DNA from 3 places in the Pseudarthrobacter sp. genome. Region 3 is predicted to be linked to each of the others. Evidence: riboswitches for the same ligand, from Rfam matches in the RefSeq annotation. Region 3 holds a riboswitch; each other region holds the start of a gene.
The links. A riboswitch is a leader RNA that binds a small molecule or an ion and turns the genes downstream of it on or off. The one in region 3 is predicted to bind S-adenosylmethionine.
Positions count from the first base shown of each region.

Region 1: linked by a shared signal. The riboswitch ahead of metX (homoserine O-acetyltransferase MetX) and the one ahead of V6M49_RS11255 (DUF1737 domain-containing protein) in region 3 are both predicted to bind S-adenosylmethionine.
Region 2: linked by a shared signal. The riboswitch ahead of V6M49_RS06190 (aminotransferase class V-fold PLP-dependent enzyme) and the one ahead of V6M49_RS11255 (DUF1737 domain-containing protein) in region 3 are both predicted to bind S-adenosylmethionine.

Region 1 is NZ_JAKFFD010000146.1:32,840-39,907, reverse strand. Features, by position in the region: gene V6M49_RS11530 (DeoR/GlpR family DNA-binding transcription regulator) at 1-648, shown strand, start outside; gene V6M49_RS11525 (histidine phosphatase family protein) at 666-1,322, opposite strand; gene V6M49_RS11520 (CPBP family intramembrane glutamic endopeptidase) at 1,491-2,270, shown strand; gene V6M49_RS11515 (VOC family protein) at 2,396-3,034, opposite strand; partial or broken gene V6M49_RS11510 (O-acetylhomoserine aminocarboxypropyltransferase) at 3,272-3,446, shown strand; SAM riboswitch class IV at 3,536-3,650, shown strand; gene metX (homoserine O-acetyltransferase MetX) at 3,663-4,778, shown strand; gene V6M49_RS11500 (hypothetical protein) at 4,876-5,421, opposite strand; gene V6M49_RS11495 (winged helix DNA-binding domain-containing protein) at 5,435-6,670, opposite strand; gene V6M49_RS11490 (SGNH/GDSL hydrolase family protein) at 6,683-7,068, opposite strand, start outside.
Region 2 is NZ_JAKFFD010000074.1:15,060-22,127, forward strand. Features, by position in the region: gene V6M49_RS06170 (DoxX family protein) at 90-626, shown strand; gene aroA (3-phosphoshikimate 1-carboxyvinyltransferase) at 633-2,033, shown strand; gene rsgA (ribosome small subunit-dependent GTPase A) at 2,017-3,132, shown strand; gene hisN (histidinol-phosphatase) at 3,185-3,997, shown strand; SAM riboswitch class IV at 4,157-4,270, shown strand; gene V6M49_RS06190 (aminotransferase class V-fold PLP-dependent enzyme) at 4,306-5,745, shown strand; gene V6M49_RS06195 (class I SAM-dependent methyltransferase) at 5,867-6,625, shown strand; gene V6M49_RS06200 (metal-dependent transcriptional regulator) at 6,657-7,068, shown strand, end outside.
Region 3 is NZ_JAKFFD010000144.1:18,511-25,578, forward strand. Features, by position in the region: gene V6M49_RS11230 (NUDIX domain-containing protein) at 1-139, shown strand, start outside; gene V6M49_RS11235 (pyridoxamine 5'-phosphate oxidase family protein) at 224-688, shown strand; gene V6M49_RS11240 (GNAT family N-acetyltransferase) at 672-1,259, shown strand; gene V6M49_RS11245 (acetyl-CoA C-acetyltransferase) at 1,364-2,560, shown strand; gene V6M49_RS11250 (hypothetical protein) at 2,569-3,015, opposite strand; SAM riboswitch class IV at 3,185-3,300, shown strand; gene V6M49_RS11255 (DUF1737 domain-containing protein) at 3,314-3,571, shown strand; gene V6M49_RS11260 (rhodanese-like domain-containing protein) at 3,568-3,981, shown strand; gene V6M49_RS11265 (O-succinylhomoserine sulfhydrylase) at 3,978-5,186, shown strand; gene V6M49_RS11270 (DUF1905 domain-containing protein) at 5,325-5,666, opposite strand; gene V6M49_RS11275 (LysR family transcriptional regulator ArgP) at 5,751-6,653, opposite strand; gene V6M49_RS11280 (LysE/ArgO family amino acid transporter) at 6,723-7,068, shown strand, end outside.

The DNA.
Region 1 (7,068 bases), on a different contig from region 3:
CTGCTGACCCGGACCCGGGGCGGGGCCACCACCGGCGCCCTGGCCTACGACCTCCCCGGGCGGTACAACCGTGACGACCACGCCGAAGCCAAGGAGCAGATCGCCCAGGCCGCCTCGGCGCTGATTTATCCCGGCGCGGTGATCGGTCTCTGCGGCGGCACCACCAGCACGGCCCTGGCTCAGATCCTGGCCACGCGCGAGGACCTCAACGCTCCCGGCCACCAGTCCACCCTGACGGTGGTCACCAACGCCATCAACATCGCTGCGCAGTTGGCTGTCCGCCCCAACATCAAAGTCATGGTGACCGGCGGCATCCTGAACCCCCGTTCGTACGAACTGGTGGGCCCGTACACCGACATCATCATGCAGAAGGTGGTCATGGACATCGCCTTCATCGGCGTGAACGGCATCGACGCCGAGGTCGGTCCCACCAATACGGGGGAGGGCGAAGCGTCAGTGAATGCCCTGCTGGCCAGCCGGGCCCGGATCTCGTACGTGCTGGCCGACTCCTCCAAGGTGGGCGTCAGAGCCTTCGCCACCATGGACGGTTACGCGTTCACCCGCCTGATCACTGACTCCGGGATCTCCGCCGAGGATAAGGCAGCGTTCGAAGCCAATGGCACCGAAGTGATCGTGGCCCCACACTAGGCGAGCAGCAACAACCCCTAGAAGATCACCGGCGGCGCATTCAGGACGGTCTCGTCCACCCGGCGGTCCACCCATTGGCTGAACGGAATGTCGAGTTCGTACTTGCCCAGGTCCGTGCGCAGGAGGGTCCGCACCGCGGCATTGTCCGGGTTGTTGAGCGATTCGAAATACTCCACCGACCAGTGGAACCAGCGCATGCAGAACAGGCGCATGGTGAGCCCGTGGGTGACCAGCATGGTGTTGGGGGCGTAGTCCGGTTTGGACCAGTGCCGGTACAGCGTCTCCATAAAGGATGAGATCCGGTCGTAGACGTCGGAGCCGGATTCGCCTTCCCTGAACCGGTAGAAGAAATGGCCGTAGGCGTTGCGGAGTTCCTTCTGGTCCTCGATGTCGCCGGTGATCTGGAAGTTGGCCCAGTCCTGCTCACGGAGGCGCGGCTCTTCGATCACCCGCTCCGTGAGATTGCCGAGGTTGAGTGCCTCCAGGGTCTGGTGAGCCCGCAGGTACGGGGAGACGTAGACGCAAACCTGCCGGCCGTCCAGCTCGCGGCGGATCCGTTCGCCGGCCGCCGTGGCCTGCGCCAGGCCCAGGGGTGTCAACGGAATCCGGTAGTCCGGGACCCTGTTGTAGATGGACGTATCGACATTGGCCGCGGACTGGCCGTGCCGGATCATGAAGATTTTCCCTGGCGCGCTCATAAGCCCCAAGCATAGGTGCCGCCCGAAGGACGCTCCCTCACTTTTGGTGCGTTTTCGGCGGACGCTCTCTCACTTTGGTCAGCCCCGGCGAGCTGGCCACCCCCGAATCAGCGAAGAACCAGAAACTACAGGCAAGATGGAACCATGTTGGTTCCCTCCCGCCGTCGGCTGCGGATTGAAGTCTGGATTGTGCTGGGTCTGTCCCTGGGGCAGTCCGCCGTCTACTCGGTGGTGCAGCTGCTGGACAAGATGACGCGTGCACCGCTGGCCGAGGGTACGTCCACGCTGAACCGGTCACAGAGCCCCCGCGAATACTTCGACCTCACCTACCAGCTGCTGGACATCATTTTCGCCCTTGTGCCCGTGCTGCTGGTCATCTACTTCCTCACGGACCAGCGGCAATCCGGCGCCGGAGTGAGCCCCCAAGGCTGGTCCGCCTTCCGGAAGCTGGGGTTCAACTTCGCCCGGCCGGGCCGTGACCTGCTGCAGGGCTTTGGCCTCGCGGCGCTGATCGGGATCCCGTCGCTGGGCCTCTACGCAGCGGGACGTGCCCTGGGGATCACCACCGCCATCATCCCCAGCGCGCTCGACTCGTATTGGTGGACGGTTCCCGTCCTGATCCTGTCCGCGCTGCGGCACGCCGTCGTGGAAGAAGTCATTGTGGTGGGCTACCTCCTGGACCGCTTCGGCAAGTTCGGCTGGAGCATGCCCCTGGCCATCTTCACCAGCTCGATGCTCCGCGGCAGCTACCACCTTTATCAAGGCTTCGGGCCGTTCATCGGCAACGCAGTGATGGGCGTGGTCTTCGCCTGGCTCTACACAAAGACCAAGCGGGTGATGCCGCTGGTTGTCGCACACGCGCTGCTGGACATCGTTGCCTTCGTTGGCTTCAGCCTCTTTGGCAGGGCTGTGGGCCTGGGGTAAGGCAGCCGTGGTTCCCGTGCCGCACAGGTGAACTGAACCGGGTCCGGCCTTAAAGGATTCGGCCACCATCGGTGGGTGGCATCATTGGCACCCGCTGATGGCGGCCGAAGCTATTGAACGTGCAATCAGATGGTGACTGCTCCGGTAGCGGTTTCGAAGGTTACGGACAGGATGCCCGGGGTTCCATGCGGAGCCACCCAGTCAACGGCCACATCCTCCAGCGGCTTCTCGACGGGCTCGCCCAGCCATTCCGTCACGCGTTCGGCGGAACCGGCTATGGTCAGGCAGCTCATCTTGACGTTGCTCTCATAGGCGTTGGACGGGTGCAGGGCGGGGTCACCCTCCCACTTGAGCATGTACGGGACCTGGGGGTCCGCGATCAGGCCCAGGATGCCGATCTGCTTCCAGACCAGCTCGCGGCCGTCCGGGAACTTGCGGTTGCCGTTGACGGCGGCGCGGCCCAGGCGGTTTTCGAACGGAGCGAGGTCGTCCACTTCGACGCACCAGCCCATCCAGCCGCCGCCGGCCTCGGACCGGGCCCGGACGGCCTGCCCGAAGGGAGCCTTGTCCGATGCCGGGTGGTTCAGGACCTCCACGACTTCCAGGTATTTATGGCCCGCGAGGGGAATAATCATGTTCCGGGTTCCAAACCGGGGGTGCACTCCACCCTTCACGGCTTCAACGCCGAGGGCGGACGAAATACGTTCGGTGGTGGCAACGAGGCCATCTTGTTCACAGGCGTAAGAGACGTGATCCATGCGCATGCCATCATCTTGGCACTTTGTGATCCGGCTCTCAGCTAAGGGTAGCCTTACCGGAATCCTGATGCGTCACGAGTGGACATTCCGCCGGGAAGCAGGAGAATAAACGGCCCGCTGACCACGTCCATCACAATCCTGTTCGCGTCAGGCAAGGCTTCCCGCACTGAACGCAACCGAGCAGCGCCACACCACATCAAGGAGCCTTGAACGTCGAACGGATGGTCTTTAGAAACCCGCCAGATCCACGCTGGCCAGGAGCCGGACAGCGCCACCGGCGCACGGGCGATCCAACCCCACGCAGGATGCCGTGGAGCAGAGGATTGCCAGCCGGGAGGGCGGACTCGCGGGGCCGCTGCTGAGCTCGGGACAGGCCGCTGGAACCTTTGCGATCCTGAACATTTCCCCCTGCAAGGACGCGGCCGGCCAGCCGCAGTAGGCCTCCCGCGAAGTCATAACCAGTCACACGCTTAGCAATAGACCGGGGCTGTTCGTACACTCAAAGCAGGTCATGAGTGCCAGCGACAGCCCCGGCTTGCTGGCCGGCAACCCTCTTTTGCGGTGGGGTGCCCCGGGTGAGGACCTGGCCTGCCGGTCAATTGACGGTGGGCAAGCGCATAGAAAAGGTCCTTCCATGACGATTACGATTTCCCGTACTGCAGCACCCGGAAACGGGGTGGTCCGTTACGCCAGCATCGGCGGACTCGAGCTCGAAGCCGGCGGTTACCTCCCGGAAGTCACCCTCGGCTATGAAACGTGGGGAACCCTCAACGCGGACGGCTCCAACGCCGTCCTGATTGAGCACGCCCTGACCGGAAGCACACACGTGACGCGCGGCGACAGCGACGAGCCAGGCTGGTGGGAACAGCTGGCCGGGCCCGGTGCGCCGGTGGACACGGACCGGTTCTTTGTGGTCTCCATCAACATCGTGGGCGGCTGCTACGGCTCCACTGGGCCGTCCTCGGATGCCCCGGACGGCAAGCCGTGGGGGTCCCGCTTTCCGTTGGTAACGCTGCGGGACACCACCGCGGCCGAGGCCAGGCTGGCTGACCAGCTGGGAATCCCGAGCTGGTACGCCGTGCTGGGCGGTTCCATGGGCGGCGCGCGGGCCCTGGAATGGGCGGTCACCTACCCGGAACGGGTTCAGCGGTGCGCCGTCATCTCGATCGGTGCCGCCAGCACGGCCGAACAGATCGCATTCGCCCAGGCGCAGACGCTCGCCATCCGCCAGGACAGCAATTTTAACGACGGCGACTACTACGGCGGTCCGCTGCCGGAGGACGGACTGGCCCTGGCACGGCGCATCGCGCACATCACCTACCGCTCCGCCGAGGAATTCCATGGCCGCTTCGGCCGGTCGGCCCAGCACCCCGAATCGCCGTTCCAGGCGGCAGCGCTGGGGGAGCGGGGCCGCTACCAGGTGGAAAGCTACCTGGACCACCAGGGCAAAAAGCTGGTGCGGCGCTTTGATGCCAACAGCTACATCGCCATCACCGACGCCCTGATGAGCCACGACGTCTGCCGCGGGCGGGGCTCGCTGAACGAGGCCTTGGGCCGGGCCACCGCCAGGTTCTTCGTGGCTGCGGTGAACAGTGACCGGCTGTACTTCCCGTCCCAGTCCCGTGAACTGGCTGACGCGCTCCCGGGCGACGTGGACGTGCACGTTATTGAGGCCCCGATCGGCCACGACGGCTTCCTTACCGAGATCGGCCAGCTCGGCGTTCAGCTCCGAGACACCTTCCTCATCTAAGCGACAGAGGACACTTGAGCCCCTGCCCTTAAACGCGAGAGGACACTTGAGGCCCTGGAATCAGTGCCTCAAGTGTCCTCTCGCGCTGACTAAGCGATCAGCCGTTCATGATGTCGGAGCGGCGCTTCATGTAGTCCTCCATGGCCAGCTCGCCGTTGCTGTACTGCTGGTCGAGTTCGGCCAGTTTCCGGGCACGGTATCCCTGCGGGCCCGACGGCGGCAGGGGAATGCCGGGGGCGGCAGGCTGCTGCGGTGCTTCCGCGCGCTGCTCCGGCATCCGCTGCTCCGGCACCGGCTGGCCGTTGGGTTGCGGCTGGCCGTACGGCGGGAACTGCTGATCCGCAGAAGGAATCGGCTGCATGGGCGGCAACGGCTGGCTCGGCGGCAGGGGCTCCGGGCTCATGATCTGCCGGAAGCCGCCACTCATGTAATCCTGCTGCGTGTAGCCGTCACGGGGCTGCTTGTTCTGCGGCCCCGGGTACTGATCGCTGCCCGGGTACTGCCCGCCGCCTGGAAACTGCTCGGGGTAGCGCCCGGAAAAGCTCTGCTCCTGGTTCCGTTTGTTCATGGATTTCCGGTACATCCGCATCGCCATCGGTATTACGAACGACAGAATGATGATCCAGAAAAACAAGCTGTTCACGGTGTAGCGCCTCTCATATGTGTCCTTCCAGCTTAACCCCGGAGCCCACACGGACGGCCGGGATGCCCAGGAAGGCCCCGTACCGGTCCACGGCGTCCTGCACGGCATCCTCCACAGCCGGCCCCGCGGCAGCGGACAGCCGGATATCCAGCTCACAGCGGCCGGAGAACATGGTGTGCCGCCAGCAGCCGGCCATCCGCCCGTCCAGCAGCACCACATGCATCGGATCCCCGGCGACCGGGAACGCCGGAGCGCTGCCGCCCAGGTAGTGCCGCGTTGCTGAATAGCCCATCACGTATTCGTCGTAGCACTGGATCAGGTCGATCCGGGGCCCGGCCGCGGCCGCGGCATTGCCGGGTTCCGAACCGCCCTCCGCGCGGGCGTCGAAATAATGCTCGACGCCGTCAATCACCGACGTTGCCAGCGTTTCGGGAGCAGCCGCCAGGGTCTGTTGGAGGCCGAGCCGCACGTCGGCCATGGTGAGCCCGGACCAATCGGCGCAGTCCTTGACCGTGGCCGGCCCGCGGCTGGTGAAGTAGCGCCGGACGAGCTCGCTGAGCGCTTCGGCCCGGGTGGGCGGCATGGCCGGACCGGCAGGTACACGCTCGTCAAAAAGGGCGTAGGTCTGCTTCAGGGCCCCGCCCCGACTGCGCACTGGCGACCCGCTGGTCAGGATCCCGCTGATCTCGGCGTGCATGATCAGGTAGGCCAGCCCGAAGCCGGTGGCTGCGAACCCTTCGTCCTGCAGCCGCGCAGCCAGCTGTTCGCGGGTCAGGTGTGGCCCGCCCCGGACGGCTTCGGCCAGGACCTGTCCGCTCCGGCCAGCGGCGGCGGCATCAATCCCGGACTGCCTGTACATGCCCGCGTTGCCCTGGTGAAGCCGCGGCGCGGACAAGGCCGTCAGCCAGCGAAGATCCTCGCGGTGCACAAAATGCCAGGTGGGCCGCAGGATATGGGTGCGCAGGATGCGCCCGTCGGACACCGCCTCCTCCACCTCCGGGGCTGTGGCCACCGCAGCCTCCGAAGCACCACGACGAGACGGGGCCCCGCCGGCAGGTCCAAGACTGCCGGTCCTTTGCGCCAGGCTCCAGCGGGCGTAAGGAAACTCCTGCGCCTGGACAGCCAGCAAGTGCCGGACGGCGTCCTCCGGGGCGCCCAGGCCGGGCCCGCGCAGCCGTTGGGCGTGAAGCCGCCGCCGCACCACCTCGTCCGGATCCATGGCTGTCCGGGAGAGCTGTCCCTGGCTCACGCCGGGCCGCCGCTAGTGCCGGGCGTCGGTGGTGCCCAGCGGCCCCTCGCCGGATCCCAACGGAACGCCCGGGCCGAACACGGGTCCCGGCGTCGGGCGTTTTGCGGTGATTCCGTCGCCGGAGGAGCGGTGGCGCAGCCGCCGCACCACCCACGGGACAAAGTACTCGCGGGCCCACACCAGGTCCTCGGAGCGGGCTGCCCGCCACGTGCGGGCGGGCAGGGGCTTGGGCCGGAGCGGCTCAAGCGTGTGGTCCACGTTCAGCGATTCCAGCACCATGGCGGCGATGGTGTGGTGTCCCAGCGGCGAAAAATGCAGGCGGTCCTCGTCCCACATCTGCGGATCGTTCAGCTGCTTAAGCGACCACATGTCGGCGATGATGGCGTCATGGCGGGCGG
Region 2 (7,068 bases), on a different contig from region 3:
GCTGGCGGCAGGCAAATATTCCCCAAAAGTGCAAGACTAGAACGGACTCCGCCGCATCCGGTGCGGTTCGTCCAGCCAGGAGGAAACCCATGTCCTTTGTCCGTACTCTCGCCCGCCCCATGCTGGCTTCCAGTTTCGTAGTCGCCGGACTGGACAAGCTGAAGAACGCCGATGACACCGCCACCCAGCTTTCGCCGCTCCTGCAGAAGGCAGCCGCGTCGCTGCCGTTCCAGGCCGACGAAAAGATGCTGGCCCGGGTGATCGGCGGAACGCAGGTGGGTGCCGGCGTGCTGTTCGGCCTGGGCAAGTTCAGCCGCCTCTCGGCAACACTGCTGACCGTCATCTCGCTCCTGAACACCTTTGTGGAATGGCGCAGCGCGGACATCAGCACCAAGGAAGGCCGAGAAGCCCGCCGGAACCAGCTGCTCAAGAACATTTCCCTCAGCGGCGGCGCCCTGCTGGCCTCGGTGGACACCGCCGGCAAGCCGGGCCTGGCCTGGCGTGCCGAGCACCTCGCCGCGGACGCCCGGAAGAGCGCCGCCGGCGCCCGCAAGACCACCGGCCAAAAGCTTCACAAGGCAGACAAGGCCGTGCGCCGCGCCGTCGAACACGCAACGGGGGCGTAAGGACGGATGACCGGTTCCACCCCGCCCGCAGCCACCGACTCTCACAGCTCCACCGGCACCGTTCCGCACTGGCCGGCCCCCTTCGCCAGCAGGCCCATCAACGCCACCGTCACGGTGCCGGGTTCAAAATCCCTGACCAACCGGTTCCTGGTGCTGGCCGCGCTGGCTGACGGGCCGTCCCGCCTCCGCGCCCCCCTGCATTCCCGGGACTCTGCGTTGATGATCGACGCCCTCCGCCAGTTGGGAGCCACCATCACGGAGGTGCCCGGCGACGGCGCGTTCGGGCCGGACCTTGAGGTCATGCCCCTGAGCCAGGAGGCGCCGTCGTCACGGACGCACATTGACTGCGGCCTCGCCGGAACAGTGATGCGGTTTGTTCCGCCGCTTGCGGCGTTGCGCAACGGCGTGAGCGTGTTCGACGGCGACCCCCACGCCCGGAAGCGTCCCATGGGCACCATCATCGAGGCCCTGAAAGCTCTCGGGGTGGCCCTGACCGCGGACGACGGCGGGACCCCCTCGTCGCTGCCGTTCACCGTTGCTGGCACCGGGGAAGTCCGGGGCGGCCACCTGGTGGTCGATGCCAGTGCGTCGTCACAGTTCGTCTCGGCCCTCCTGCTGGTCGGCGCCAGGTTTACCGACGGACTCCACCTTGAACACGTGGGCAAGCCGGTGCCGAGCCTGGACCACATCAACATGACCGTTGCCGTACTCCGCGGCGTCGGTGTATCAGTTGACGATTCCGTGCCCAACCACTGGGTAGTGGCACCGGGCCCCATCCGCGCCTTTGACCAGCGCATTGAGCAGGACCTCTCCAACGCCGGCCCGTTCCTGGCCGCCGCGCTGGCCTCCGGCGGCACTGTCCGGATCCCGGACTGGCCCGCCGGCACCACCCAGGTGGGAGACCTCTGGCGCAGCATCCTCGCGGACATGGGCGCGGACGTCAGCCTGGTTGACGGCGTCCTGACCGTCACGGGCGGGCCAGAGATCAAGGGTGCGGATTTTGACGAAACCAGCGAACTCGCCCCTACCGTGGCGGCCCTCTGCGCCCTGGCCAGCGGACCTTCACGGCTGACCGGCATCGCGCACCTTCGCGGCCACGAGACGGACCGGTTGGCCGCGCTGGTCACCGAAATCAACCGCCTCGGCGGCGACGCGGAGGAAACCAGCGACGGCCTGGTGATCCGCCCGGCAAAGCTGCACGCCGGCGTCGTCCACAGCTACGCGGACCACAGGATGGCCACCGCCGGTGCCATCCTCGGCCTCGCGGTACCGGGCATCGAAGTCCAGGACATCGCTACCACTGCCAAGACCATGCCGGAATTCCCGCAGATGTGGGCCGACATGCTGGCCCAGGGCGCTGCTGCCGACAAGCGCGCGGAAGGTCCCACCGGTGGCACGCAGCACTGATTCCTGGGACGAGTCCGACGTCCGGATCCGGCCCAGCAAAAAGGGCTCCCGGCCGCGCACGAAGGACCGCCCCAGCCACGACGACGCCGTCACGGGCCGCATCATCACCGTGGACCGCGGCCGGTACACCGCCGTCGTCGGCGAAGACTCGGGCGACGAGCGGATCATCATCGCAGCCAGGGCCCGCGAACTCCGCCGCTCCCCCGTGGTTGCCGGCGACTTCGTCTCCCTCGTTGGAGATGTCTCCGGGGAGCCTGACACGCTGGCCCGCCTGGTCCGGATCCAGGACCGCAGGACCCTGCTGCGCCGCAGCGCCGATGACACTGATCCGATCGAGCGTGCGGTGGTGGCCAACGCAGATCAGCTGGTGGTGGTGGTGGCCGCCGCAAACCCGGAGCCGCGCACAGGCTTCATCGACCGCGCCCTGGTGGCCGCTTACGACGCCGGCATTGAGCCGCTGCTGCTCGTCACCAAGGCGGACGTCAAGGATCCGGCGGAACTGCTGTCCAACTACGAGCACCTGGACTTCCCGGTGATCATCAGCCGCACGTCGGACTCCGAAGCCTCAGGTATCGATGCCCGCTCCGACGACGGCCTCTCGGCCCGCCTGGACAGTGACGCAGTTTCGCAGCTCCGCGCGTACCTCGAAGGCAAGGTCTCGGTGATGCTGGGTCATTCCGGCGTCGGCAAGTCCACCATGGTCAATGCACTCACCGGAGCCGAACGGGCCACCGGTGGTGTGAACGCGGTGACCGGCCGCGGCCGCCACACGTCGTCGTCGGCCCTTGCCCTGAAGCTGACCGGAGCTCCCACCGGAAGCTGGATCATCGACACCCCTGGCATCCGTTCGTTCGGCCTTGCCCATGTGGACCCTGACCGGATCCTGCGGTCCTTCCCGGACCTGGAGCCGGGTACGGATGCCTGCGAGCGTGGCTGCAAGCACAACACCGCTGCCGTCAACTGCGGGGTGGATGCCTGGGTGTCCGCCGGCCACGCGGGCCCCACAGGCCCGGCCCGGCTCGCGTCCCTGCGACGGCTGCTGGGCACGGATCCCCGCCTGGTGGGCCAGGAAACCAAGGAACTGGGCAGCATCGGCTAGACGGAACGCCGATGTCCCCAACACTGCGGCCCTGAGACGGTAGTTTGGAACCATGATCCAACCCGCTTCGAGCTACAACGATGACTTGCGCCTTGCCCATGTGCTGGCAGATTCCGTGGATGACCAGACCATGAGCCGCTTCAAGGCACTGGACCTCCGCATCGAGACCAAGCCGGACCTGACGCCGGTAACGGACGCGGACAAGTCCGCGGAGGAAGCCATCCGCGGCCAGCTGTCCCGCTCGCGTCCGCGCGACGCCGTGCTGGGCGAGGAATTCGGCAGTTCGGGCCATGGCTCCCGCCGCTGGATCATTGATCCCATCGACGGCACCAAGAACTTTGTCCGCGGCGTCCCGGTCTGGGCCACCCTGATCGCCCTCGTGGACGAAGGCGAACCCGTGGTGGGAGTGGTCAGCGCGCCCGCGCTGGGCAAACGCTGGTGGGCCGCCAAGGGTTCCGGCGCGTACATGGGCAAGTCCCTTGCCGCCGCAACGCGGCTCCGCGTCTCGGACGTCTCCAAACTTTCGGATGCCTCCCTGTCCTACTCCAGCCTGGGCGGCTGGAAGGAACGCGGCAACCTGGATGAGTTCCTGGGCCTGACCGAGGACGTGTGGCGCACGCGCGCCTACGGCGATTTCTGGTCCTACTGCATGGTGGCCGAAGGTTCCGTGGACATCGCCTGCGAGCCCGAACTGAACCTGTACGACATGGCCGCCCTGGTGCCCATTGTGGTGGAAGCCGGCGGCCGTTTCACCTCCTTGGAGGGACAGGACGGGCCGTTCGGCGGCAACGCCCTGGCCACGAACTCCATCCTGCACTCAGAGGTGCTCAAGCGGCTGAACCCGAATCTGGACGATCTCCTCTAGGCGCTTTCTTCGAACTATCGACGGCGGACGCCTCCTCAAGGGGGCGTCCGCCGTCGTATCTTCGACAAATGAGGCTGTTCCTCAAACGCGCGTAACAAAGTCCTTAACATTGGGCCGAGCTTCCTTTCTGCAGCGGCGGATGTTCTAGGCTTCTTAACAGGTCACGAGTGCCAGCGCTAAACCCCGGTTTGCTGGCCGGCAACCCTCCATTCGCGGTGGGGTGCCCCGGGTGACGACCAGGCCGGTCCGGAATGGACACGGCAAGCGCGGATTCCCGTTACCGGGAGTCCTTTTAGAGTGAGGTCTCCGTGACAACTGCCACCGTCTCCCCCAGCACTGTTTCTCCCAGCAACGCTGGCCCCGCCAAGGCCGCTGCGTTGTTCAACGATGCCGCCGCCATTGCCGGCCGCCCCCTCTCTGCCGTCACCGGCGCGGAAATCCAGGCACCGCTGATCCAGGGCGGCCACATCCGGTACGCAAACCTGGACTACGGCGCATCCGCTCCCGCCCTCTCCGTGGTGTCGGCCTACCTCAACGAGATCCTGCCGTTCTACGCCAGCGTCCATCGCGGCGCCGGCTACGCATCCCAGATCAGCACTTCCGTCTATGAGAACGCCCGGGACATCGTGCGCGACTTTGTGGGCGGACGCCCGGACGACTCCGTCATTTTCACCCGGAACACCACCGACTCGCTGAACCTGCTGGCGGGTTGCCTGCCGGCGACGGACGGGCGGCCCAATGGCGATGTCCTCTACCTGGACATCGAACACCACGCCAACCTCCTGCCGTGGCAGGGAGTCCCGCACCGCAGCGTCGTCGCCGCGGACACCATCGTGGGGACCCTCGAGGTCCTCCGCGCCGAACTTGAGCAGGGCAACGTCAGCCTCCTCGCGGTCACGGGCGCCTCCAACGTCACCGGCGAGATCCTCCCGATCAAGGCCCTGGCCGCCCTCGCCCATGAGTACGGGGCGCGGATCGTGGTGGACGCCGCGCAGCTGGCACCGCACCGGCGCATCAATATCAGCACCGACGACGTCGACTACCTCGCCTTCTCCGGGCACAAGCTCTACGCGCCCTTCGGCTCCGGCGTCCTGGTGGGCCGCACCGACTGGCTCGACGCCGGCACGCCCCACCTGGCCGGCGGCGGCGCCGTCCGCGAGGCAAGGCTCGACGGCGTCAGCTGGGCCACCGGTCCGGCCCGGCACGAGGGCGGCTCCCCCAACGTCCTCGGCGCGGCCACCCTGGCCCGCGCCACCCAGGTCATCGCATCCCTGGACCACGACCGCTGGCACGCCCACGAGGCGGCCATCAGGTCATTCCTGGTGGAAGGGCTCGGGAGGATCGACGGCGTCACCGTGCACCAGATCTTCTCGGACACGGACGCCGAAACGGGCACCATCGGCGTGGTGAACTTCTCCGTGGCAGGGTACGACGCCGGGCTTGTGGCCGCGTACCTGTCGGCCGAGCATGGCGTTGGCCTCCGGGACGGCCGCTTCTGCGCGCACCCGCTGCTCAAGCGCCTCGGCCTTCCCTCCGGTTCCCTGCGGGCCAGCTTCGGCGTGGGCTCACGGCTGGAGGATGCCCAGCGGCTCCTTGCCGGCCTGGAGCAACTCCGCCGGACCGGCCTGGGCTGGGACTACGTGGTGGACGCGGGCCGCTGGGTTCCGGCCAACGACACCCGCACGTACCCTCACTGGGCTCCCAACACCCCGGGCACCGCCGGCGCGGCTCCGTGCCTTGACGACTGACTGACGCTTTCCTCCCCTGGTTCCTGACCGGGCCGCCATCTGACCGCCGCCTGACCCAGGGGCTGCGGCCCATGCGGTAAATTCGAAGGATACCGATGGGCACAGTTGAAGGAGGCCGCACGTGGCACGGGGTGGCCCCAGACTTGAGCACGGACGCCGCCTGGAGCTCGGACGGAGTTTCCAGGACGGCGGCGAACACTACCAGCGCGTACGCCCTGGCTACCCTGCCGACTCAGCGGACTGGCTGATCCCTGCCGGGGCCGCGGACGCCGTGGACGTGGGGGCCGGAACCGGCAAGTTCACCGCTCTTCTGCTGGAACGCAGCCTGGCGGTTTCCGCCGTGGACCCGTCGCCGGACATGCTCGAACAGCTGCGGGCCCACTACGCGGCGGCGGACGCGACGCAGGGGACGGCAGAGGCGACGGGACTCGCTGACTCCTCGTTCGACGTCGTAAGCGTGGCGCAGGCCTGGCACTGGTGCGATCCGCTGCCGGCGAGCACCGAACTGGCGCGGATCCTGCGGCCCGGCGGAACGCTCGGGCTGATCTGGAACCAGCTGGACACATCTGTTCCGTGGGTGCACCGGTTGTCCCGCATCATGCACGCGGGCGACGTCTACAAGCCCGGGTTCCGCCCGGTGGTGGGGCCGGAGTTTGAAGGCCTCGAGAGCCATGTGACGCGGTGGGAGGACAGCCTCAGCACGGCGGACATCATGGAACTGACGAAATCCCGCAGCTACTACCTGCGCGCCGGCGAAGCCACGCGCGGCAAGGTCCTCGCCAACCTCGACTGGTACCTGCACGAACATCTGGGGCACGCCGCCGAAGAGGAGATCAGCCTGCCGTACCTGACATTGACGTGGCGGGCCACGAAGGCGTGACGGGCGCTGACCACCGGGTAGGCTTGGAAACGTGAAGACCAGCGCGCCCTCCTCCTCGATCGAGGACTACGTCAAGGTCATCTACGGCTTCACGGAGTGGCAGGACAAACCCATCACGTCCTCCCAGCTCGCGCAGCGCCTGGGGGTGGCCAATTCCTCGGTCTCGGAGATGGTCCGCAAGCTTAAGGACCATGGCCTGGTGGACCACAAGCCATACAGCGCCATCACCCTGACAGACTCCGGGGTCCGGCTGGCATTGTCCATGGTGCGCCGGCACCGGCTGATTGAGACCTACCTGGTGCAGGAGCTCGGTTACAGCTGGGACGAAGTCCACGACGAAGCCGAACTGCTGGAGCACGCGGTGTCGGACACGTTTATTGAGCGCATGTCGGCAAAGCTGGGCAACCCGCAACGCGACCCGCACGGTGACCCGATCCCTTCCG
Region 3 (7,068 bases):
CAAAGGATCCGGCATCATCCAGGACTTTCCCGAGGTGGACGATGCCCGGTGGGTGACGGAATCCGAGGCCCGCGGCAAGCTGGTCAAGGGCCAGCTACCCCTCCTGGACGCCCTGCTGGAGCATGTTGGATTGCCCTGAGTCGACCTGCCCAGGCCCGGGCCTGGGGGTTGAAGTGTGGCAATACCCTGTTGGTCCGTCCCGCAGGTCCGTATGGTTTGGTGCATGAACTCTTACGCGCAGCCGATCAACAAATTGACATTTGACGAATGCTGGGAACTACTGGCCGACGACACCCTGGGGCGGCTGGCCCTTGTAGTGGACGGCCATCCGGAGATCTTCCCGGTCAACTACGTCCTGGACCGCAGGAGCATCGTCTTCCGCAGCGCCGGTGGCTCCAAACTGTGGGGCGCCCAGGCGGACCGTCCCGCGGCGCTGGAGATCGATGGATACGATCCCCGCACGGAGGTGGCCTGGAGTGTGGTGGCGCGCGGAGACACCGAAGTGATCGAGGCCCAGGCTGACAAGGACGCCGTCGACGCCCTGCATCTGGAGCCCTGGCAGTCTGGACCTAAGAATTACTACATCCGGCTAACCCCACTTGCACTGACCGGCCGCCGATTCCAGGTCACCAAACCGGATGTCTGGAACACCCGGTTGTCGGACCGCCGTCGTGCTTCCTTCGAATAGCGCGGGAGAGATTATAGACAGCGAAGCCCCCGCTCCGCTCGTCCCGGGGGTCCGGATCCGGCTGCTGCGGCGGAGCGATGCGGCCGGCCTGAGTAAGGCCTACCTCCGGAACCGCCAGCACCTGGCTGCGTGGGAACCGGAGCGGGACGAAGCCTTTTTCACTCCCAGGCATCAGCTGGACATCATCCGGGCCAAGCTCGCCCAGCATTCCGTGGGCCAGGAAGTTCCGTGGGTGCTGGTGAACCGCGACGATCCCGCGTACATCGTCGGCGCCGTCACCCTTACTGGCATCGTCCGTGGGCCGTTCCTCAACGCCAACCTCGGGTACTGGGTTGATTCCAGCCTCAACCGGCGGGGCATCGGAGCTGCCGCGGTCCGCTTCGCCACGGACCATGCCCGGACAGAACTGGGCCTCCACCGGGTCCAGGCGGCAACGCTGCTCCACAATGAGCCCTCACGCAAGATCCTCAAACGCGCCGGGTTTCGGGAAATCGGCGTGGCGCCGGAGTACCTGAAGATCGCCGGCCGCTGGCAGGACCACCTGCTCCACCAACTGCTCCTCCACGGCTGACGCGATCGCGGCCGAATCCACAGCGCCTGCGCCACCTCACCGGCCCTCACGGTTCGCCTAAGCTGGCCTCAAGAACTCTTGAATCCGCAACCGAAAGGCAGACCATGAGCAACGACGCCCACATCCCCGTCATCCTGGGCGGCGCACGGACCCCCTTCGGCAAGTTCCGCGGCAGCCTCTCCGGGCTCACCTCCAGCGAACTGGGTGCCCACGCCATCAGGAACGCACTGGAACGGTCCGGCGTGGCGCCGGAACAGATCCAGGCAGTCATCGTGGGCCAGGTTATCCAGGCGGGCGCTGGCCAGGGACCCGCCCGGCAGGCCAGCCTCGCCGCCGGCATCGGTTGGGATGTGCCCACCGTGACCATCAACAAACTGTGCTTGTCCGGCCTGACTGCTGTGATTGATGCCGCCCGCATGATCCGCGCCGGCGAGGCTGATTTCATTGTGGCGGCGGGCCAGGAGTCCATGACCAACGCCCCGCACCTGCTCCCCCGGCTTCGCGGCGGCGTGGCCATCGGTGATGCGCCGCTGCTGGATTCGCTGAACTTTGACGGCCTGCAGGACCCCGTCTCAGGTGAACTGATGGGCTCCGCCACGGACGCCGGGAACGCCCGCCTGGGCATCAGCCGCGAGGACCAGGACGCCGTCGCCGCCCTTTCGCACCAGCGGGCGGAGGCCGCCCGGGCGGCCGGCATCCTGGCTGAGGAGATCGCTCCGGTGGAGGTCCCGCAGCGCCGGGGACCCGCCGTCGTGATTGATGCCGACGAAGGCATCCGCGCCGGCACCACCATCGAGACGCTCGCGGCGCTGAAGCCCGCCTTCTCCAAGGATCCGGCGGCCACCATCACCGCCGGTTCTGCCTCCCCGCTGTCAGACGGCGCCGCGGCGGTGGTAGTGGCCAGCAAGGCAGCTGCGGAAGCGGCCGGCCTCAGCTGGATCGCGGAAATCGGCAGCCACGGCCAGACCGCCGGACCGGACGGATCCCTGCATTCCCAGCCGTCCCGCGCCATTGAGCGAGCCCTGAAACTCGAAGGGCTGACCATTGACGACGTGGACCTCATTGAGATCAACGAAGCCTTCGCCTCGGTGGTGCTGCAGTCCGCCACGGACCTGGGGATCGACGCGGACAGGATCAACGCCGACGGCGGCGCCATCGCCCTGGGCCACCCGGTGGGCGCCTCGGGGGCCCGCCTGGTCCTGCATCAGGCACTCGCGCTGAACCGGCGCGGCGGCGGGACAGGCGTGGTTGCCTTGTGCGGCGGCGGCGGCCAGGGCGACGCCCTGATCCTCAAAGCCTGACGCCAGGTTCAGGCTCCGGGTCCAAGGATGACCAGCGGCACCAGGCGTTCCGCACACGAAACCCGGACCAGTCCCGCCGGCCCCTGTGCCGCCCGGTTGTTCACTCCGGTGTCGTCGCACCAGTCCAGGTTGTACGGGTAAGCGGTGACCCCGGCCTTCCCGGGAGCCACGCCAGCCGGGACGGTGAACACGAAAGTGAAGCCGCCGTCGTCGGACATGGGAGCGAGCTCTTCCAGCACCGCGGTACCGGTCGCATCCTTGACCGTCACCTGGACCCGTGCGTCGGTGCCGTAGCGGGCATCGCAGGTGGTATCCGGGGCGCTGACGGTGATCTTGTCACCGGGTTTGGCGGCGGCAGGCGAGACGGTAAAGTCCGGCGGCATGCAGGGCGGCGGCGCGAAAATGCTCCGGCAGCTGGTCACCCCCACCAGCACCGGCACAGCGCACAACGTCACAGTGCCCAGGCGCCCGTCAGTGAACGCCCCCGAATGTTCCCCATGACCCGATTGTCCCGTCAGCGCCGGCGTTACGGAAGCACGGCGGGATTACGGAAAAACGCATTGGTTACGGAACATGACGTCGGCGGCAGTGCGGCCGGGCGGGCCGGATGTTACGTTTTTGGGGAGTAATGAGAACCGGCGCCAAGCCCTGACTGGCCGGTCGGCAACCCTCCCTTTCGCGGCGGGGTGCCTCAGGTGAATACTCGGCATATCGACCCATTCGAGCTGCAAGCGTGAAAGAAGGAGTTCCGTCGTGTCTGACGCACCCGCCCCTGAAGAGAAACTGTCGTACCGGCTTGTCACCGGGCCGGATGACAGGTCGTTTTGTGAACGGATTTCCACTGCCCTGGCCGAAGGGTATGTCCTGCACGGCAGCCCGGCCGCAACGTCCAACGGCGGCGTTGTGATTGTTGCGCAGGCACTCATCCTCCCGTCAGCCATCGCGACAGCTGATGCCGCCGTCGCCTCCGCCGTGGACGACCTCGATTTCGACGGCGAGGGCCACGCATGAGCTACGCCGGAGACCTCACCCCGCAGCAGGCCTGGGCCAAACTCGAACAGGGCGCCATCCTGGTGGATGTCCGGACCGAAGGCGAATGGGCCCACATCGGCATCCCGGACACGAAGGCCACGGACAACGATCCCCTGTTCATCCCGTGGACGTTCCCGGGTGGCATCCCGAACCGGGATTTCATCACCGACCTGACGCAGCAGGCCCCGGAGGACGACGGCACTGAACTGGTGTTCCTCTGCCGCTCGGGCCAGCGCTCCATCGCCGCCGCCATCGCCGCGACGCAGGCCGGCTTCACCTCCTACAACGTCCTGGAGGGTTTCGAAGGCGAGCCGGACCGCTACGGCGAGCGCACCGTCAACGGCTGGAAGAACCGCGGCCTGCCCACCAACCTGGGAATAGCCAAATGACTTTCAACCCTGACGCCGCCGGCTGGAGCGCCGAGACGCAGGCGGTCCGCGGCGGGCTGGACCGCACCAACTTCCAGGAGACCACCGAACCGGTCTTCCTGAACTCGGGCTTCGTCTACGAGTCCGCTGCCGCCGCCGAGCGCGCCTTCACCGGCGAGGACGAACGCTTCGTCTACTCCCGGTACGGCAACCCGTCCGTGGCCACATTCCAGGAACGCCTCCGCCTGCTCGAGGGCACCGAAGCGTGCTTTGCGACGGCGTCGGGCATGTCAGCGGTGTTCACCGCACTGGGCGCCCTGCTGGCGGCCGGGGACCGGGTGGTTGCCGCGCGCTCGCTGTTCGGCTCCTGCTTTGTGATCCTGAACGAGATCCTGCCGCGCTGGGGCGTGGAAACCGTGTTCGTTGACGGCCCGGACTTGGACCAGTGGCGGGACGCCCTGTCGGAGCCCACCACCGCAGTGTTCTTCGAATCGCCGTCCAACCCGATGCAGGAAATCGTGGACATCGCCGCGGTCAGCGAGCTGGCTCACGCCGCCGGAGCCACCGTCATCGTCGACAATGTCTTTGCCACTCCCCTGCTGCAGCGCTGCGGCCAACTGGGCGCGGACGTGATTGTGTACTCCGGCACGAAGCACATCGACGGCCAGGGACGCGTCCTGGGCGGCGCCATCCTGGGCACCAAGGAATTCATCGACGGCCCGGTCAAGCAGCTCATGCGGCACACCGGCCCGGCTCTCTCCGCGTTCAACGCCTGGGTGCTCACCAAGGGCCTGGAGACCATGGCGCTGCGCGTCAACCACTCCTCCACGTCCGCACTGCGGATTGCCGAATGGCTCGAGCAGCAGCCGGCCGTCAGCTGGGTCAAGTACCCGCTGCTGAAGTCACACCCGCAATACGAGCTCGCCGCCAAGCAGATGAAGGCCGGCGGCACCGTCCTCACGCTGGAACTTGCGACGACGGGTGGCCGCTCGGGCAAGGACGCCGCCTTCGCGCTGCTGGACGCCTTGCGGATCATCGACATCTCCAACAACCTGGGCGACGCGAAGTCCCTCATCACCCATCCGGCCACCACCACGCACCGCGCCATGGGTCCCGACGGCCGCGCAGCCATCGGGCTCAGCGATGGAGTGGTACGGCTGTCCGTGGGCCTGGAGGACGTGGACGACCTCATCGGCGACCTGGAGCAGGCCCTGAAGCACATCTAGGTCTGGTTGGCCTGGTTCTGATTGGGCTGCTGCGCGATGATGCCTGGATAGTGGCGGCCCTCCCGGTGGCTTCCGGCGCAGTCCATCGCGGGGTGCTTCGAGGAGAGGCGATCCTGGGAGCGTCATTCCCGGCAGAGTTCAGCCAGTACCGCTTGTCCGTTCCCCGGTACCTGCCTCGTCTTCGCCCTGGATCGCGAGCCGGACGGCCACTTCATCCCCGTCGCTGATGCCCGCCGCGTCCCGGACGGCCTTCTTGACGGGCAACAGGTAGGAGCCGCTTTTGCTGTCCGGAAAGACCGAGGTCTGCCAGGTGCAGCCGGAGATTTCCGCCGTGACTCTGACCGAGCCGAAGCCCTCCCGGAACACCGCTGCCTCCTCCCGGAGGTCGTCGGCGACCTCCACCGGGAGGGTCAGGAAGTGCCAGCCGGATTCGTCGGGATAGCGCCACAGTTCTGCCCGGAATGAGTACGACGACGTCACGGCCTGAGTATGGCATGCCGCGTTGCCGGACGCATCCCCTGCCGGGGCCGGGCCAGGCGAATAACGCGTGAGGCAAACAGCAGCTTAGGCGCCCGGCTGGCGCAGCTCCCGGGAGGCCGTCTCCCGGACGGCGTCGGTCAGCTGGTTGAGCACCGAGGAGTCGATCTTCCAGCGCTGCCAGTACAAGGACACGTCAACGGGGCTCGCGGAGGCCAGCTCCACGAGGGCGCCGCTGTGGAGGTCTGCCAGGCACTGTTGCTCCGGCAGCAGCCCCCATCCCAGTCCGAGCCGGATGGCCTGGGCGAACTCGGCCGACGACGGCACATAGTGCCGCGGTGCGGTCAGTTCAGCGCCGGTCATCGTGCGGAAGAACCCGTCCTGCAGGTCATCCTTGCGGTCGAAGTCCACCACCGGGGCCTGGCTCCCGGCAACAAGTTCCGGCCCGTCCGGCCACCAGTGCCGGAGGTAGCCGGGGCTTGCCACCGCCCGGTACCGCAGGGAACCCAGCGGTTCCACGCTGCAGCCCTGGACCGGTTCCGGCGTTGCGGTTACCGCGGCCATCACCGATCCCGTCCGCAGGAGCCGGGTGGAATGCTGCTCATCCTCCCTGCGCAGTTCGAAGCACGCGCCGAGGTCCGGCGGAAGACTTGCCAGCGCAGGCATGAACCAGGTGGAGAGTGAGTCCGCGTTCACTACCAAGGGGATGGGCGCCGTCGGGCGGTCCCGGCTCCCGCCGAGCTCCTGCTGGGCGTCCCATTCGAGCTGCCGGACCTGCCGGGCGAACCGCAGGATGGCTTCTCCGGCGGTGGTGGGGCGGACGGGGTTGGTGCGCTGCAACAGGATCTGGCCGGCCGCGTCCTCCATCGCCTTGAGCCGCTGGGAAATGGCCGACGGCGTGACGTACAGGCTGCGGGCCGCCGCCTCGAGCGTCCCCTCGTCCACGACGGCCGCGAAGGTACGGAGCTGCTCGAACTGGAACATCTTCATTAGCTTTCCTTAATAGAGCTAAGAATAATTAGCTGGAGTAATCCTACGTCCGCCCGTACGTTGGAGGATATGGATCTGACTACATTTCTAGGCCCCGCCGCGCTGGGCTTCGGCACAGGCCTCGCCCTCATCGTGGCCATCGGCAGCCAGAACGCCTTTGTCCTCCGGCAGGGCATCCGCGGCGAGCATGTGGCCGCCGTCGTCCTGGTCTGCAGCGTCTCCGATGCGCTGCTCATCGCTGCGGGCATCGCCGGAGTGGGGGCGCTGCTCCGGTCGAGTCCCGTAATCGTAGACGTGGTCCGGTTTGCCGGCGCCGCCTTCCTGGTGGGGTACGGCGTTATGGCGGCGCGCCGGGCGGTTCGTCCTGGAGCACTAACGGCGTCGGGGCGGCAGCCCGCCGTCGGCCTCGGCGCCG